Regions from separate parts of the Salinivibrio sp. PR5 genome, predicted to be linked through region 1. Evidence: predicted binding sites of a transcription regulator. Region 1 holds the regulator's gene; the other holds the start of a gene.
What was found. The regulator PurR, encoded in region 1, represses purine synthesis genes. The targets are predictions, from matches to a motif close to TNANGNAAACGTTTNCNTNA.
Positions count from the first base shown of each region.

Region 2: the regulator PurR is predicted to act here: its motif matches at 1,931-1,950, upstream of folD (bifunctional methylenetetrahydrofolate dehydrogenase/methenyltetrahydrofolate cyclohydrolase FolD).

Region 1 is NZ_MUFK01000029.1:11,231-15,488, reverse strand. Features, by position in the region: gene BZG82_RS11040 (FecCD family ABC transporter permease) at 1-1,009, shown strand, start outside; gene BZG82_RS11035 (heme ABC transporter ATP-binding protein) at 1,006-1,782, shown strand; gene purR (HTH-type transcriptional repressor PurR) at 2,043-3,047, shown strand; cyclic di-GMP riboswitch class I at 3,228-3,330, shown strand; gene BZG82_RS11025 (TfoX/Sxy family DNA transformation protein) at 3,438-4,031, shown strand.
Region 2 is NZ_MUFK01000002.1:91,892-96,149, forward strand. Features, by position in the region: gene tig (trigger factor) at 1-1,299, opposite strand, end outside; tRNA gene BZG82_RS01875 (tRNA-Arg) at 1,645-1,721, opposite strand; gene folD (bifunctional methylenetetrahydrofolate dehydrogenase/methenyltetrahydrofolate cyclohydrolase FolD) at 2,018-2,875, shown strand; gene rfaH (transcription/translation regulatory transformer protein RfaH) at 3,098-3,595, opposite strand; gene BZG82_RS01890 (response regulator) at 3,728-4,258, opposite strand, start outside.

The DNA of each region.
Region 1 (4,258 bases):
GCATGTTTTTCCGGCGCTCATCGTCGCACTTGTCGTCGTAGGGATAACATCTATTGCGGTGGGACAATGGCAACTTGGCTGGCTGACCAGTTTACAGAGCTTAACCCCTTGGCATGACAATATTGAGCCGCATGTACTCGCCATCGTTCAACAAGTTCGATTACCTCGAACCTTGCTGTGTATTTTTATCGGTGCATTACTCGCCGTTTGCGGCACTTTGATGCAGGGGCTTTTCCGCAACCCGCTCGCTGACCCGGGTATTATCGGTGTCTCTGGCGGCGCATCATTAGGAGGCGCACTGGGCTTGCTATTGCTCTCTTGGGGCAGTATCGAGGCCAGCTTTGTGTTTTCGGTGCCTGCCTTTGCGTTTATCGGTGCACTACTGGCGACCCTATTTGTATACAGAGTTGGCACAACGGCCATGGGCAGTTCGGTAACCATCATGTTGCTAGCGGGCATTGCGATCAGTGCTTTGTCCGGCGCTGCATTAGGCTTGATTAACTATGTTGCGGATAATCAAACGTTACGAGACATCGCCCTTTGGTCGATGGGGTCACTGACCGGTGCGACTTGGGGACAGATTGTTCTCACTGGCATCGCTGCATGCTTACTCACGGTATTTGCCTACCAGCGCGCACGCCACTTAAATGCCCTTTTGCTCGGTGAAAACGAAGCGGCGTATTTGGGCATTGATGTACACCATTTAAAACGCCTACTCATTGTTGTGACCGCGGCGGGAATGGGCATTGCGGTAAGTGCTGCCGGTCTTATCGGCTTTGTGGGTCTAGTGATCCCACACATTGGACGTTTAATTGCCGGCCCGGATCATCGCACACTGGTGCCCTTATCAGCCATTCTTGGTGCCCTGTTACTGACCTTGGCCGACATTGTTGCCCGTGTCATTGTCGCACCCGCCGAATTGCCGGTTGGCATTATTACCGCCCTAATGGGGGCTCCTTTCTTTCTATGGCTTCTTATTCAACAACGAAAAGCAGTGGTTCACGAATGACAGATTCTGCCCTTCAAATCTCCAAGCTCAGCTATGCGCTTAACGGCCGTCAACTGCTAAGCGAGATTGATCTCGCCTTTACTGCCGGCCAGTTACACGTTTTACTCGGGCCGAATGGTGCGGGGAAAAGTACACTGTTAAAGCAATTGATTAGCGACAAACATCAACATGGCAGTGTGCAGTTTTGGCAACAGCCAAAAAGCCAGTGGCAAGGCGAAGAATTTGCCCGACGAGTTGCCTTCCTTCCCCAACATAGCGGGCTCACGTTTGCATTCTCCGCACAAGAAGTGGTCGAGATGGGGGCGACACCACTAAAGGCAAACCGAGAAAAGATCGCGGCCCTTGCCAACGAGCAACTAACGGCATGGGATATTAGCCATCTTGCTCATCGACCGTATCCGATTTTGTCTGGCGGTGAAAAACAACGCGTACACATGGCGCGCGTGTCATTACAGCTGGCACAAACCGCACCGGATCAAGCGATTCTGATGCTGGATGAACCCACTTCGGCCTTAGATATTACCCATCAACATTACACCCTAAAGCGCTGTCGAGCACTCGCTGACCAAGGAATGACAGTACTCGTAGTGTTGCACGACCTGAATTTGGCGGCGCAATACGCCGATCAACTGCATTTTCTGAAAGCAGGTCGAATCGTCCTATCCGGCGATCCGTGGCAGTGTTTTAGTAGTGATAGAGTGGCAGATATCTACCAATACCCTCTGACCGTATTGACGCACCCAGAGCATAACTGCCCACTGATCGTGTCTTAATTGACAAATACATCATAGCTGGCTCACAAAACCGCCTGTTGGTCCGTTTTCGCTGATCAGACCAATTGCGAGTGTGCGCCAACCTAAGTAAACTGAGAGCGCAACCGATTAGCTATGAGAATGGATGAAATCGGATTCGTTACCTTCGCAACCGTCTGATGTGCCGGGATTGTGAAAGACATCGCCGCTGAGAAACAGCGGCGTTTTTCTGTAAGGTCGCGAGTAACGATCCCTACGCATTACTACAAAGAAGAATCAAGATGGCAACGATTAAAGATGTCGCGCGTCTCGCCGGTGTATCGACCACGACGGTGTCGCACGTGATAAACAAAACCCGCTTTGTCGCGGAGAAGACGACTGAGAAAGTATGGCAAGCGGTTGAAGAATTGAACTACGCCCCAAGTGCTGTGGCGCGAAGCTTGAAGTGTAATACAACACGTACACTGGGTATGTTGGTGACTAAATCCACCAACCCCTTTTTCGCCGAACTGGTTCACGGTGTGGAAGACTATTGCTATAAGCAAGGCTACACGCTGATTCTCTGCAATACCGAGGGTAACCTTGAAAAGCAACGCGACTACCTGCGTATGTTGTCTGAAAAACGCGTCGACGGACTCATTGTGGTGTGCTCTGACCTCAACGAAGATTTGATGCTGTTATTAGAAAAAAAACGCGATCTGCCTATGGTCGTGATGGATTGGGGCAGTCATCATATCGATACAGACCGTATAGAAGATAACGCTGAATTGGGCGGTTACCTTGCTACCAAACACTTTATTGATAATGGTCATACTAGGATTGGCTGCATTTCTGGCCAAATGGATAAAAATACCTGTAAGCATCGTTTAAACGGTTATTTCCGCGCGTTGAAAGAAGCCAACATTCCAGTAAATGAAAATTGGTTGATTGAGGCAGATTTTGAAGCCGATCAAGCGCAAATTGCCGCGAAGCAATTAGCGACAATGTCAGACCGCCCGACCGCTGTGTTTTGTTTTAATGACATTATGGCATTAGCGGCCATTAGTACATTTAACGAGCACGGCTTGAAAGTGCCAGATGATATATCGGTGATTGGTTACGATAATATTGATCTCACCGAGTATTTCTCGCCACCATTGACAACTATTCACCAGCCCAAACGCCGTCTAGGCAAAACGGCCGTCAAGCTCTTGCTCGCGCGAATTGCCAACAACGAGACTCAACAGCAAGTGTTCGAAATGCAACCTGCACTAGTGAGTCGACAGTCAGTTAAAACACTATCTTAATGTTTTAATGAAATTTTTATGAAGAGCACCGTCAATGCCTTGGCGGTGCTTTTTTACGCGACCACTCGTCTAGTAGTGCTTTTACTCTAGCTCATCAATTACACCCACCCTGAACCAAGATCACACTTTGCGTAATGGGAGAGGACGACATCGGTGTCTAATTATTATATGCTTAATAGCGATTGAACAAGGCAAACCATGGCGAAAGCATGGGACGCAAAGCCTCCGGCCTAACGGTAATTTGACATGATGTCAAAATATCAACGGTAGCGGGGTTGCCAACATATCAAAGCTGACAAATTTGATGGCTCGTTGACAATTCTGCGATCTTGCCTTGTTACATTATGACGTCTTTTTTAGGCATTAGTAATTCATCGAGATTTTAATCAAATGGATAAACCAGCTTTAAAGAACGCAATGAAGTTATTTGCCAAATTTGGCAGTATAAAGTCCCGTTCAATGTTTGGTGGGTTTGGTATCTTTTGTGAAGACACCATGTTCGCACTTGTCGTTAACAACACTCTCCATTTACGTGCTGGAAAAGAAAACGAAGCACTATTAAAAAAACAAGGCTTATCACCCTACGTGTATAAAAAGCGGGGCTTTCCCGTTGTGACGAAATATTTTGCGATTCCTGAATACTGGTGGGATGACCAAGATAAACTGCTCACTGAAGCCAAAGAAGCGCTGGATGTCGCGACACGCGATCGTACTTTGAAAAAACAAGCCACGCCATCTCGTTTAAAAGACTTGCCTAATTTACGGCTTGCGACCGAGCGTATGCTGAAAAAAGCCGGTATTGACACACCTGAACGTTTACAGCAGCAAGGTGCCGTCAATGCCTACAAAGCCCTTCTTTCTGCGCATGAAAAAGAGCTAAGCTTGGAGTTACTGTGGTCACTAGAAGGTGCGATTACTGGCAAGCATTGGTCTGTGGTTCCCCCTCAACGTCGCCAAGAATTATTACAACATTTAGAAAATTAATTCCTCACAACCCCCATACCTCTCTACCTTTTTTGTGAGCAATGTTCGCGTCCAACACCGCCTTTATGGCGGTGTCGCTTTTTCTGAACGCACTAAACGCTCAATAAATCATCATTCAAACTAATTTCTGACTAATAGCGAAAGTTTCTTGCGATCGGTCGGGTCTGGTTAAAGGTACGATTAAGGACACAGTTCCTCAATGTAACCGACAAATCAGCCAGTTAATT
Region 2 (4,258 bases), on a different contig from region 1:
TTGTGGTGCTGCGTTCATCAGATCGCTAAAGCCAACGTTGGCTTCAGAAACCTTCGCTTTACCCAACAGCGCGTCGATCGCTTGCTCTTCAAGCGCGACATTACGCATGTTTTCCATCAGCTTCTGATCTTTTTCGTAGTAAGCAACCACTTCTGCTGGATCTTCGTATGCAGAAGCCATTTCTTCGATCAGAGCTTTAACTCGCTCGTCGTCTGCTTCTAGCTCTTCTGCTTTGATCACTTCACCCAGCAGCAGGCCAACGCTAACACGACGTTTGGCTTGTTCTTCAAACAGCTCACGTGGCAGTTGTGATGCGCTGTCCATGTTGCCACCAAAGCGTTGAGCCGCTTGCTGACGCAGAACATTGATTTCTTGATCGATCAAGGCAGACGGTACGTCGATTTGGTTTTGCTCAACCAAGCCGTCAAGGACTTGCTCTTTGATCTTGTTTTTGATCGCTTGCTTCAGCTCGCGTTCCATGTTCTTACGGACTTCGGCTTTTAGGCCTTCAACGCTGCCATCCGCAATACCGAAGCGCTGAACGAACTCTTCAGTTAGCTCTGGCAATTCTTGCGCTTCAACAGTGTGAAGTTTGATCGCGAACTGCGCCGCTTTACCTTTTAGGTTCTCAGCGTGGTAGTCTTCTGGGAAGTTGACGTCGATAGTGAATTCTTCACCCGCTTTTTTGCCAACCAAGCCATCTTCGAAACCAGGGATCATGCGGCCTTGGCCCATGACTAGCTGGAAGCCTTCCGCTTTACCGCCTTCGAATTCTTCGCCGTCAATGGTACCTGTGAAGTCTAGCGTTACACGGCTATCTTCTTTTACTTCACCGTCAGCTTCAACCCAGTTCGCTTGCTGCTTACGCAGGGTAGTCAGCATTTCTTCAACGTCGCTGTCTTGTACTTCTGCGTGCGGTTTTTCAACTTCGATCGCTTCCAAACCTTGCAGTTCAACTTCTGGGTACACTTCAAATTCAGCTTTGAATACCAGATCTTTACCCGCTTCATTCTCTACCGGTGTAAAGGTTGGCGCGCCTGCTGGATTAGTTTTCTCTTGGATGATGGCTTCGATGAAATGACGCTGCATTACCTCGCCCAGCACGTCTTGGCGTACTGCATCGCCATACATGCGAGAAACCATTTTCAAAGGTACTTTACCTTTACGGAAACCATCAAAACGACGATTTTTAGCAATGTTGCGTAGCTCTTTCGTGACTGCGTCTTCAATGTTTGCAGCAGGCACAGTGATGGTCATTTGGCGCTTTAGGCCTTCGGTGGTTTCAACGGTAACTTGCATTATAAAATTAACCTCAAATTTACTCAGGGGTACTGAGTGATGTTGACCAGTTTTTACTGGTGTCATCATCCGAGCTATGAATCCGTCATAGCCCCTGCGAATCCGGATACACGCAATTGGCGTATCGAGCTATCTCATCCGAGACTGAAAATTAAGACGCGCTATTATAGCGGCACCCGTCAACTGAGTCGAGACAAGGGGCGACCGATGGCGTTTCAATATCGAAATTGGGGTGATATCTCACAATTCAACCGGGCAAGATCACATCTTTTTGTGTTTTTGCACTGTTTGGTTAGCTTTTGAGCAGAAATGGGAGAGTATTTTCACTAGCGAGAACAAGAGAAATGGCACGCCCTACAGGATTCGAACCTGTGACCCACGGCTTAGAAGGCCGTTGCTCTATCCAACTGAGCTAAGGGCGCAAAATAGATATGCAGCGGGGATTATAAAGCGAGGTCAGGCGTCGTCAACGGTTTTCACCGAAATGTCTAATCAGTTGCTCAAAAGCACGCCAGTTCGCGCGGCATAAAAGCCCTTTTGTGTGGAGCTCCTCCAACCAATATAAGGCGATATCTGGCACAACACCTTTGATTCACAATGACTTTGACGGTTTCTCTGCCACCAAACCACCAAAAGCAAACGTTTGCGCAATAGCTTTTACGCCCAAAGTTTGTCACAATATCGACCCGTTTTTTGCTCTCTTAGCCAAAGGATACTTATGGCCGCACAAATCATTGATGGAAAACTGATCGCGCAAACGGTGCGTCGAGAAGTCGCAGCACGTGTTGCTGCCCGTAAAGAAGCGGGACGCCGTGCGCCCGGGCTTGCCGTGATTTTAGTGGGTGACGATCCAGCGTCACAGGTCTATGTGGGCAGTAAGCGTCGCGTCTGTGATGAAGTGGGCTTTGTCTCTCGCTCTTACGATTTGCCGTCAACCTGCTCTCAGCATGAATTACTGACGCTGATCGATACACTCAATGATGACGACACCATCGATGGTATCTTGGTGCAACTGCCTTTACCTGCGGGCATTGATGCTACCTCTGTCCTTGAACGTATCCGTCCCGACAAAGACGTCGACGGCTTCCATCCTTACAATGTGGGCCGTTTGTGCCAACGTATGCCAACCCTGCGTTCCTGCACTCCAAAAGGGATCATCACCTTACTTGACCGCTACAACGTACCTTTGCGTGGCAAACATGCCGTTGTGGTCGGTGCCTCAAACATTGTCGGCCGTCCGATGACACTAGAGTTGCTCCTCGCCGGATGTACCACAACCACTTGCCATCGTTTTACCCAAGATCTCGAAGCGCATGTACGTCAAGCCGATGTGTTAGTGGTCGCCGTCGGTAAACCTAAATTTATTCCCGGCGAGTGGATTAAGCCCGGTGCGATTGTGATTGATGTGGGGATTAATCGCATGGATAACGGCCAGCTAATCGGTGATATTGACTATGACGTGGCATACGAAAAGGCAAGCCATATCACGCCTGTTCCCGGCGGTGTTGGCCCAATGACGGTGGCGACACTGATTGAGAATACCTTGATGGCCTGCGAGCAATACCACGACGCCTAATCGTGTCATGATGAGAAGAAGCCGGCTGACCGCCGGCTTTTTTACATCAACAGCGCCGGTTCCGGCTCTGACGCTTCGAGACAATTGCTATGCCAGGAAATACATCAACAGTATGGAATAGCAGTCAGGCCATCTGCATGTATATATAGCATTGAGCAGCCGACATCATAGATATAGGAGGCCTAAATCTCCTGACGCCAGTCACTCGCCGTGCTCTGTGATTCAACCAGCACTCACATATCGATTGTCGACGCGAAGTTCAGTCTGCTTATTAAGAATTTTGATCAACAAAATAGAGCGCATCTCGCCGTCTTTTTCCTTAAAAATCGCTTCCGCCCCCTCAAATTGCCCCGCTTGGATAGTGACCGCTTGGCCGGGTTTAAAGCCATCATTAAGCTTTTCACGCTGCTCGTCGCTATCTTCCATGATCATAAGCTGCTGGATCAGCGATTGGTCAACTTGAATAGGATGGGCGCCTTGGCGAACAAAATCGACCACGCCCCGCGTTGAGCGTACAGAGGTATATTGCACTTCTTCAGGATCGAAGTGAGCAAAGACATAATTAGGGAAAAGGGGCTCTTCAACTTGCTGGCATTTACCACGGCGAAGTTTTTCAACCGTGACGATGGGGTAATAACAGTCTACGCCTTGGCGTTTTAAGTTTTGCTCTGCGCGTTGTTGTTCAGCGCGTTTACAGTAGAGCAGATACCAATGCTTCATGTCGTTCTGTCCTTGAAATCGGCTTTCGCACTACGCCATTTAATCATAGCAACACAGCGACATGAGTATACGGATGTTAACACAACGCAGCAAGGCGCAAGCCGCATTATAACGCGGCTTCCGCACTATTTTTTATGCAATTCTTTGGATATCCACACTGAAGCTGTTCAGTCCGACTTCACTTAGTGATACGCGCGCATCGCCCGCCCCCATATCGACATATTGGAACTGGCTATGAATGGCATCTTTCCCTAACCAATGCGCGCTATGCAATAAACTGGTTGTGCCACAGCTATCAACCGTTGCGGTGAGTCCCGCCGGGAAGATCTCCAGCTGATTGTCGACAGTATTTAGTACGCCAAACATGGCTCGGATTGGAGAGGCATAAGATGAAGCCCTAATCGCATCTTCGATGCGCTTCACCAAGGTGAGAAAACCACGCTCATTGACATCTTGGGTACGCACAAACTCATTGAAAAATGCCCGGATCATTAATGTCGTTGCCGTTCCATCTTCTCCCGCCGAGGCAGAATCAACAACGTAAAAGGCCATTTTTCCACCCATCAGCCACGTGTAATCGAGCACAATCGGATTCGCGTCGGCCGATTGGAGCGAATGATAGGACAAGCGCCACGCGCCTTGCTGGGAGTCTGGCTCAGGCAT